DNA from 3 places in the Acerihabitans sp. TG2 genome. Region 2 is predicted to be linked to each of the others. Evidence: predicted binding sites of a transcription regulator. Region 2 holds the regulator's gene; each other region holds the start of a gene.
The links. Region 2 encodes PurR, which represses purine synthesis genes. Its sites were predicted from a motif close to CANGCAAACGTTTGCNTG; they were not measured.
Positions count from the first base shown of each region.

Region 1: the regulator PurR is predicted to act here: its motif matches at 982-999, upstream of guaB (IMP dehydrogenase).
Region 3: the regulator PurR is predicted to act here: its motif matches at 1,558-1,575, upstream of SJI19_RS13950 (NCS2 family permease).

Region 1 covers NZ_JAYGJO010000023.1:82,388-85,855, reverse strand. Annotated here, with positions in the region: gene guaB (IMP dehydrogenase) at 1-929, opposite strand, end outside; gene xseA (exodeoxyribonuclease VII large subunit) at 1,091-2,527, shown strand; gene SJI19_RS18345 (MFS transporter) at 2,571-3,468, opposite strand, start outside.
Region 2 covers NZ_JAYGJO010000010.1:109,987-113,454, forward strand. Annotated here, with positions in the region: gene SJI19_RS11235 (riboflavin synthase subunit alpha) at 1-45, shown strand, start outside; gene cfa (cyclopropane fatty acyl phospholipid synthase) at 133-1,284, opposite strand; gene purR (HTH-type transcriptional repressor PurR) at 1,750-2,766, opposite strand; gene SJI19_RS24850 (YnhF family membrane protein) at 3,062-3,151, shown strand; gene SJI19_RS11250 (C40 family peptidase) at 3,286-3,468, opposite strand, start outside.
Region 3 covers NZ_JAYGJO010000014.1:99,977-103,444, reverse strand. Annotated here, with positions in the region: gene SJI19_RS13955 (DNA-3-methyladenine glycosylase family protein) at 1-9, shown strand, start outside; gene SJI19_RS13950 (NCS2 family permease) at 187-1,482, opposite strand; gene SJI19_RS13945 (substrate-binding domain-containing protein) at 2,009-3,037, shown strand; gene SJI19_RS13940 (sugar ABC transporter ATP-binding protein) at 3,048-3,468, shown strand, end outside.

The sequences.
Region 1 (3,468 bases), on a different contig from region 2:
ACGATGCGGGTGGTACAAATGGAACCTGGGCCAATACCGACTTTGACCGCGCTGACACCGGCTTCGACCAGCGCGACGGCACCGGCACCGGTGGCGACGTTACCGCCGATAATTTGCAAATCAGGGTATTTGTTGCGGGTTTCACGAATACGCTGCAGTACCCCTTCGGAGTGACCATGGGAGGAGTCGATCAACAGCACATCAACGCCGGCGACAACCAGCGCGTCGATGCGATCTTCATTGCCGGCACCGGCACCCACTGCGGCGCCAACACGCAGACGACCACGTTCGTCTTTGCAGGCGTTTGGCTTACGTTCGGCTTTTTGGAAATCCTTCACCGTGATCATGCCGAGCAGATGGAAATGCGCGTCGACCACCAAGGCTTTTTCCACGCGTTTTTCATGCATCTTTTGCAGCACCACCTCGCGGGCCTCACCTTCCTTGACGGTCACCAGACGCTCTTTCGGCGTCATGACCGCAGTGACCGGCTGAGACAAATCAGTGACAAACCGCACGTCGCGGCCGGTGATAATACCGACCAGTTCGTTGTCGTCGGTTACCACGGGAAAACCGGCAAATCCGTAACGGGCAGTCATTTCTTTCACTTGGGACAGCGTGGTGCCGGGGGTGACGGTTTTAGGGTCGGTGACCACCCCGCTTTCATGTGTTTTCACCCGACGCACTTCTTCCGCCTGGCGCTCAATAGACATGTTTTTGTGGATAAAACCAATGCCACCTTCCTGGGCCAGGGCGATCGCCAAAGGCGCTTCGGTCACCGTATCCATGGCAGCGGACAGCAAAGGGATATTCAAGCGTATGGTTTTAGTCAGTTGCGTGCCAAGTTCGGCCGTGTTAGGCAAAACGGTAGAATGCGCGGGTAACAGGAGGAGATCGTCGAACGTCAGTGCTTCTTTAGCGATACGTAGCATATGCAATATCTCACCGAATTAATGTATAAAATATTGCCGTGGCATTATACAGAACGTAACCGATTGCCTCCAGCACTTTTTAAAAAAAATGCTTGATAACCGCGACACGATAAGTAATATCAACCGATTAACCTTTGTTTTAGGAAGTTGATCTGGCTCACATGTCCATACCCCCTACCGCGCTGATTTTTACCGTCTCCCGTCTTAACCAGGCGGTACGAGAACTGCTGGAAGGCGAAATGGGCCAGGTCAGGCTTACCGGCGAAATCTCCAACTTTTCACAGCCCGCGTCTGGCCACTGGTATTTTACCCTCAAGGATGACCGGGCTCAGGTGCGCTGCGCCATGTTTCGTAACAGCAACCGGCGGGTCACTTTTGCGCCGCGTAACGGTCAACAGGTGCTGGTGCGCGCGGCGTTGACGCTGTATGAACCGCGCGGCGACTATCAGCTGATTGCCGAAAGTATGCAACCTGCCGGCGACGGTTTGCTGCAGCAGCAGTTTGAGCTGCTTAAAGCGCGCCTGTCCGCCGAAGGACTTTTTGACCAAATCCATAAGCAGCCATTGCCCAGCCCAGCCCGCAAAGTAGGCGTGATCACCTCCGCCAGCGGCGCGGCGCTGCACGATATTCTGAATATTTTGCGCCGGCGCGACCCGTCGCTACCGGTGGTGATATACCCCACCCCAGTGCAGGGGCTGGACGCGCCGGCGCAGATCGTCCGGGCGATTGAAAACGCCAATCGGCGTGGCGAATGCGATGTGCTGATCGTCGGCCGGGGTGGTGGATCGCTGGAAGACTTATGGAGCTTTAACGATGAACGGGTCGCTCGGGCAATATTTGCCAGCATCTTGCCGGTGGTCAGCGCCGTTGGCCATGAAACCGATATCACCATTGCCGACTTCGTCGCCGATTTGCGCGCACCGACCCCTTCTGCCGCAGCGGAACTGGTCAGTCGCAATCAATTGGAACTGGTGCGACAAATCCAGTCGCAGCGCCAGCGTCTGGAAATGGCGCTGGATTATTATCTGGCGCAGCGGCTACAGGCCTTTACCCGTCTCCAGCACCGTTTGCAGCAGCAGCATCCCCATCTGCGCCTGGCTCGTCAGCAAACCGCGCTCATCAAGTTACGCCGCCGCCTGGATGATAACCTACAGGGGCAGTTGCGCCTGGCGCAACGCCGCCATGAACGCACACTTCAGCGCTTGCATCAGCAGGCACCCGCTGCACGCATCAGCCGCGCGCAGCAGCAGTTGCAAAGCCTGCGCTACCGCCTGCAGCAAAGCATCGCCGCCCCCTTAAACCAGCAAGGGCGGCTGCAGGAGTTGGGTTATCAATTGCAGCAGGGAATGAATCGCCAGTTAAACCAACGGCAGCAGTCGTTCGGTAGGTTGTGTTCGCAGTTGGAGGCGGTCAGCCCGCTTAAAACCCTGGCGCGCGGCTTTAGCGTCACTACCAACGCCTCGGGCGCCCTGATCCGGCAAACTGTGCAGGTGAAAACCGGTGACCGGCTGACCACCCGTTTGACCGACGGTTGGGTGGACAGCCAGGTGATGACCGTAACACCGGCTGCGTTGCCGTCGCCCCGGGGCGCGAAATAAGTTCACCGCCACCACGCACTCACCTTAGCCTTGCTACCAGGCGCTATGAATTGACCTTGAATGCATCCGCGTTAACGCGCGCCAGCCAGTTATAACCGGCACCGATCAGCAGCAGCACGCAGGTGCCGAAAAACACCGGCCGCATACCAAAATGTCCGCCAATCATGCCACCCATCAGTGGGCCCACCACCTGGCCCAGATACTGAGCGGACGTCGAATAACCTAACATCTTACCGGCGATGTTATCCGGCACGTTATGACGAATCACGCTGGCGATACAGGGAAGCAATCCTCCCAGGGCCAGGCCCATGAAAAAGCGCAGCACCACCAGTTGCCATCCCTGGGTAACCAAGGCCTGGGGGATTAACAGCAGTGACGCCGCCAACAGACAGCCGATGATCACGTTCCATGAGCCAACGCGATCCGCCAGACGTCCTAGCCAGGACGCAGAGATAATGCTGCCCAGGGCAGCACTGGCCATGGTGAGGCCCGCCACCAAGGTCACATGGGAAGACGCGACCCATTGCGCCACATACAGCGTAATAATCGGCTCGATAGACATATTGGCAACCATCAGCAGGGTTCCGGTCACCAGCATCGCCACCACCGGCTGGCTAAAGCCGATGACGTTGCCAGCAGTTGACACGCTCGCTCGCCGAGCACCGGATCCCGGTTCCTCTTTAAGCAGGAAGGTGGTGACCAGAAAAGAGATAAAGATCACCGCACCTGCGACAATAAAGGTGGCACGGATCCCGATCAATGGCGGCAGAGTACCGCCAATCAACGGCCCGATAACATTGCCCGCCATAATACCCGAGGACAGTACCCCTAACGCCCAGCCGGTGCGAGCCTTAGGGGTCTGCGTCGCCACCAGGATCATGGAACCGGACGCATAACCCCCCAACAGGCCAGCCAGCAGACGTAGCGCCACCAGTTGCCCC
Region 2 (3,468 bases):
GCACAGCGGGATGCGATGTCCGCCACGTCGGTAACCTCACTCTAAACCGCGCAGTAACGAACGCCGGGCATGATTGACCCGATATGATCTTGCCCATCATGCCCGCAAGTCTGTCTTGCGGTTACAATCTTGCTAACGTGCTACCCGAATGCCGCCTTCTACACCCTCTGGGCTGAAAAGTACCTGCCAAAGCTGGATGTTTCGCGCGCGAAACGCACCGGCGCAGGCGTTCAAATAATAAGTGAACATGCGATAAAACTGGTCAGAGTATTTGTCGGAGAGTTTTGGCCAGGCAGCAATAAATCGTTCGTACCACGCCATAAGTGTCCGGTCATAATCTGCGCCAAAATTATGCCAGTCCTCCATCACAAAATGCCGTTCGCTGGCTTGAGCAATGTGCTGAACCGACGGCAAGCAGCCGTTGGGGAAGATATACTTATTTATCCAGGGGTCGACACGCATGTCGGTTTGATTCGAACCAATAGTATGCAGCAGGAATAAACCGTCGCGCTTAAGGTTATGATCAATTACGTCAAAATAGGTTGAGTAGTTTTTGGGGCCGACATGTTCAAACATGCCTACAGAAACTATCCGGTCGAACTGCATATTCAGATCGCGGTAATCCTGCAATAGGATCGTCACATCCAGGCCTTCACATCGCTTTTGTGCCAGCTTCTGTTGTTCGGCTGAGATGGTAACGCCCATGACGGATGCGCCATAATTTTTTGCTGCATAGGCGGCCAGGCCACCCCAACCGCAGCCGACATCCAGCAAGGACATGCCGGGTTTAAGCTGCAATTTATTGCAAATCATTTTTAGTTTGTGAGATTGTGCTTGTTCCAGATCGTCAGTCTGGTGCCAATACCCGCACGAATACTGCATATAATGATCAAGCATTTGTTCAAACAGATCATTTCCCAGATCATAATGCTCTTTGCCCACTATCCAGGCGCGTTTTTTTGACTGCAAATTCAGCACGCGCGCAGCGGCAACGCGAAAAGTATCCTTTAAATGATGCGGAAGTTTATTTTCCAGTCCGGCTCTAAGCACCCGTTGGAAAAAAATGTCCAACCGGTCGCATTCCCACCAGCCTTCCATATAGCTCTCACCTAAACCGAGTGACCCGTCTTGCAACACGCGCTTAAAAAAACCGGGATTGTTGACCCGAAGATCAAAAGGCCTTGAGCCATTGATTTCAACGCCGGCTTCAGTGAGCATTTCACAGACGATACGGTACCACGCGTTATCATGAAAGCTCAGATCTTCAACACACGAGGAACTCATAGCTTCTCCATCACCTTTACTTTGTATTGTCCCGTTAGGTACAGCCAGGCTGTTTCCTGCGGGCCTTTATAAGAATCCACGATTTACCGTGGTGTCTGAAGTTCCGCCATCAACAACAGCGGAATATAAAGCAAGCCTAAGATTGGTTTATCGCTGGGGGCTTTATAAAAAGGGTGATGCCATGCGGCAAACACAACATTTTTGTAATAAAAGTTACTAGACAACTCGTTATAATTGTTAACGATATTAAGTATAAGCCTGCATTTGAGTTTAGACAATAGTTAAGACTGCAATGTATTTTGTGATATAACTTAATGATTTCCATGCTGAACTATTGCGTGTTGGGAACAAAAGCCAAATGACAATACCGCGTATCAGCTGTGCCATATTAGCCGCGATTCGTTCGCTAATGACACGGCGCCCGGTGAGAATGATGGCGCCGGTGGGTGGGGTGTAGAGGTAACGTTAGGAGAGGCAAGGGCCATCGGCAACCGAGCGCCGTTCAATCAGTTGAGGATGGACTTCGATGCATTTAGCATCTTCTCTTTTACTGATAATGCGATCGAGTAGCATGGTCAGCGCAGCTTCTCCCAGTTCCTGTTTTGGCTGATGGATAGTGGTCAGTGCGGGAGAAAAAAAGCACGAATTGCGCACATTATCATAACCGATAATCGAGATATCGTCCGGTACGCTTAAGCCTAGTTCATTGATGGCGCACAAGGCGCCCATCGCCATGATATCTCCACCACAAAATACGGCGGTGGGGCGTTGTGCTTGCGCCAGGATCTGTTTCATCGCGCGGTAACCCGATTCAGGTTCAAAATCACCTTGTACCACCCAGCGTGTCTCAACAGGTATTCCGGCTTGTTCCATCGCATGGAGATAACCACGGTGACGCCCGCCGCCAGTATTGCGCGCCAATTGTCCGGGTATGGCGCCAATGGCGCGATGCCCGCGTTTGAGTAAATATTGGGTTGCCAAGTATCCACCGGCGAAGGCGTTATCAATGATGGTATCGGTAAAATCGCGACGCGCTTCGCCCCAATCCATTACCACCATAGGAATATGACGGTACTCTTCGAGCATATCCAACAGTGCTTCGGGATATTCGGCGCACATCACCAATAAACCGTCGATGCGTTTTTGCGCCAGCATAGCCAAATAGGCACGCTGTTTATCCAGATCGTTATGTGAGTTGCATAAAATCAGTGTATATCCTTGAGCGAAACACTGGTGCTCTATTGCCTCGATGATTTCGGCAAAGTAGGGCGCTTCGCTGGTACTGGCCAAGAGGCCAATGGATTTGGTGCGGTTGACCTTCAAACTTCGCGCCACAGCGCTCGGGGAGTAATGCAGGTATTTTATCGCGTCCAACACGGCAATTTTTGTTTCCTCCGCGACGAAACGGGTTTTATTAATGACGTGTGAGACGGTGGTCGTCGATACGTTAGCGCGTTTCGCCACATCTTTGATGGTTGCCATGCTTTAAATACTCCTAAACGCCCTGAATGAATGACTGTCGAAGGCGCAAGCACTTTACGACACAATAAGAAAGAACCGGTAATTTTCCTTGATTCGGCGACAAAGTGAAAGTGTTAAATGTTGCGCATGGCTGTGAAGCGACAAGCATTTCAATCATAAATGTGCCAGAATCGCGTTAGGCAGACATCTGCCATCGACTGGCAGCGCCGCTCGCAGATCATGCGTGATAACGCTATTGCGTCATTATCTGCCGGACGCCGCGGCTGATAGGCCAGCAACATGTTAAGGAGCCATTATGAACAGCGATTTCAAAATATCATTAGCGACCACAATATTTTCACTTTTTGTTATTATGGCGTTCAGCTTTACTGCCGTCATGAACTGACTCTATGTGCAAATAAAAAAGGAGCCATGGCTCCTTTTTTCAACGCTATAGTGGTTTGTCCCTCGCCTCTTCCCTTTTCCAAATGCCTTGACTGCGCGCGTCACTCCCATCATTTATAGTAATGCAATCGAGCCTTAACGGATCGTTTTGGGGGTCACTACGCGCCGCGCGCCAACATAGTGATCCTGCCAATAGTCTTCGTTTAAGTAGCTGATGCGAATGTCGCTTCCGGTGCGCGGCGACTGGATAAACTTCCCATTGCCCAAATAAACACCAACATGATCCGCGGCACCACGATTGGAAATATGGAAAAATAC
Region 3 (3,468 bases), on a different contig from region 2:
CTCACTTAGCGGTGCCGGTAGACTGATAAAAAACGCCCTGCGGGCATCAGCCGACAGGGCGTTTTTAGCTTGGGGACCGCGTGTTGGTTTCAGCGGTGTCGAGCCTGGAATGTGCCCTGCTAACGACGCTTTGCACGATAAGCCATTGGCCTGGTGCCACAGCTTCGTGGCACCACCCCACTGATATTAGGCGCTCAACCAGCCAAGCTTGATCACAAACAGTAGGGAAAGAATGATCAACGCGGCGTTAAGATCGCGGAAACGGCCGCTGAGTAATTTCACCACAGTCCAGGTAATAAAACCAAACGCGATGCCGTTGGCGATGGAATAGGTCAGCGGCATCGTGAGCGCGGTCACCGTTACCGGGGCGGCAACGGTAATATCCCGCCAATCGATTTCCGCCAGACCAGAGGTCATCAGTACGGCGATAAACAGTAACGCCGGTGCGGTGGCGAACGCTGGAACGCTCGATGCCAGTGGTGCGAAAAACAGGCTGGCCAGAAATAAAATACCGACGACGACTGCCGTCAAACCGGTACGGCCGCCGGCGCTGACGCCCGCAGCGGATTCGATATAGCTGGTGGTGGTGGACGTCCCCAGCAGAGAACCGAACAAGGCGGCGGCGCTATCGGCGATCAGGGCTTTGCCCATCCGCGGAATGTTGCCTTCCTCGTCAGTCAGTCCGGCGCGTTTGGTGACGCCGATCAAGGTACCGGAGTTGTCAAATACGTCGACGAACAGGAAAGCGAACACGACGCTGACCAAAGAAATGTTCAACGCACCACGGATATCCAATTGCAAAAAGGTGGGGGCGATGGACGGAGGCATAGAGACAACGCCGACAAATGGGCTAAAACCCAAGGCAATGGAAAGGAATGTCACCGCCAGGATGCCGATTAATACCGCGCCAGGCACGCGGCGGGCTTCCAATACCACAATGATAACAAAACCGAGCATGGCGAACAGCGGCGCGGCTTTACCTAAATCGCCTAATCCTACTAGGGTAGCCGGGTTGGCTACTACGATGCCCGCGCCTTCCAGGGCGATAATCGCCAGGAACAGACCGATACCGGCGGCGATTGCCGATCTTAACGGCAAAGGGATACTTCTGATAATCCATTCACGGATTTTGAAAATCGATAACGCAAAAAAGATCAGCGCCGACAAAAATACTGCACCCAATGCCACTTGCCAGGTGTAGCCCATGTGCAGCACCACCGTATAGGTGAAGAATGCGTTAAGACCCATGCCTGGGGCCAGTGCTATGGGGTAGTTAGCGATGAAACCCATTAACGCCGAACCAATGGCCGCAGCCAGACAGGTGGCGACGAAGACCGAGCCCTTGTCCATGCCGGTGGCGCTTAGGATTGAGGGGTTAACAAAAAGAATATATGCCATTGCCAAAAAAGTGGTCAGCCCTGCCAAAATCTCAGTTCGCACATTGGTGCGGTGAGCTTTTAATTGAAATAGTTTTTCTAACATGAATATTATCTCTATGAAGTTGTTAGCACAGCTTAAGCAATCGCTATGCCACTATATTCCGCCGGTGATTCAACGGACGCAAACGATGTCGCGGGGGCATTATATAGCTAATTGTGGGTGTTACAGCAGATTAATGCGCTATTGACTAAAACTTTCCGATCCTAATGGTTCAGCCCATTCCCTATTTTGGTGCATATGTTTCATTAGCGTGCATCATTGCCCCAGGGTGAGTAGGTTTCATTCGCGTGCGTCACTGCACCTATGGTGCGTAGTTTTTATTGGCATATCACGACCTCACCGAGGGTGTCGTTCTGCTCACGTTTTGTCCTCTCTTTTTGACGGCCTTCACGCTTTCGACAGAATAAATAAAGCAAAAGTTGAACAAAATATTCACATTATTTATACATAATATTGTAATTTATTTCATTCATAAGAAATAAATTACACGTTTTCGGGCTCGCAGTCCCGTATCAGTGCGGCCGTCGCGGTTGAGCCAGACCAACTTACTGTTATGCGGAGAAAAAAAATGAAAAAAGCACTTTTAACTCTCGCCTGTCTGTTTCCGGCATTGGCCTTTGTCGCAAACGTTAGCGCCAATGATTCGGCCCCGCAGTTCCGCTGTAAGCCAGGTGAAACCTACTACATGAACGTGATGGTTACCGGGGTTGAATATTGGTTTCCGGTCTATGAAATGTTTAAACAGGCGGCGCATCAGCTAGGTTGTAAAACGGTATACGGTGGTACGCCGGCCTATGATGTTAACCAGCAACTGGCCAGCTTCGAACAGGTATTGGCGCAAAAACCAGCCGGGATTTTTTTGCATCCGATGAATCCTGATCCTTTTATCGAACCAATAAACCGAGCTGCGCAGGAGGGTATACCGGTAGTGACTTTTGCCGCTGATTCCCCCAACAGTAAACGTGTTGCTTACATTACGTCGGATAATTTCCGCGAAGGCCGGGCGGCGGCTGATCTAGTGGCCAAGGCAAGCCAGGGGAAAGGAGAATATGCGGTACTGGAGAATCCCGGTCAGGATAACCACGATCGGCGGGTCAGCGCTTTTATCGATGAAATGAAAACCCACTATCCCGACATGAAACTGGTGGCGCGGGCGGCGACCAACCAGGATGCATCCAAAGCGTATAATGCCGTATTGTCAATCTTGCAGGCCCATCCCAACCTGTCGGTGTTGTTTATGCCGGAGGCCAGTTCGGCTATCGGCGCAGCGCAGGCAGTGGTAGAAAACGGCGGTAAGGTCAAGGTCATTACGGTGGATGTGAATGCCAAAGTGTTGGATATGATCAAAGCTGGGCAAGTTTATGCCGCTATTGATCCCAACCAAGGCGTACAAGGTTATATGGGGTTTATGACACTGTTCCTTGCGGCCCATCCCGAATTAATTGATCCCATGAACGATGCCAAACGCACTGGTGTCAATCCGTTCTCGTTCCCTCTATTGGACAATGGCTTTGCCATCGTCACCAAAGAGAATGCCGATGATTTTCGCTGGGACCGCTATTTAAAACGCCGTGGTAGCAAAGGCATTAATGAATAGGGGGTCGGTTATGTCTATTTTACCGCCATTAACACCGACCTTGCCATCGGCGTTGCGCCTTAGTGGGATCTGTAAATCTTTCGGGCCAGTTCGCGCGTTGCATAATGTCAACTTTGAGCTGGCGGTGGGTGAAATTCATGCCCTGGCCGGCGAAAACGGTGCCGGAAAATCGACCTTAATGAATATTATCGACGGCATTATCAAGCCTGATGCCGGCGAGATCCGGGTGGGGGGCCAGGTGGTAGCGATCCGCCGACCGGCTGATGCCCAGCGATTGGGCATTGCGTTGGTGCATCAGGAAATCGCGCTCTGTCCGGATATATCGATTTATGAAAATATCTATATGGCCCATATCAATACCGCCGGGAAAATCTGGGTCAACCATGATGAACTTCGCCGTAAGGCGCAAAAGATAATGGATCGCTTGGCGC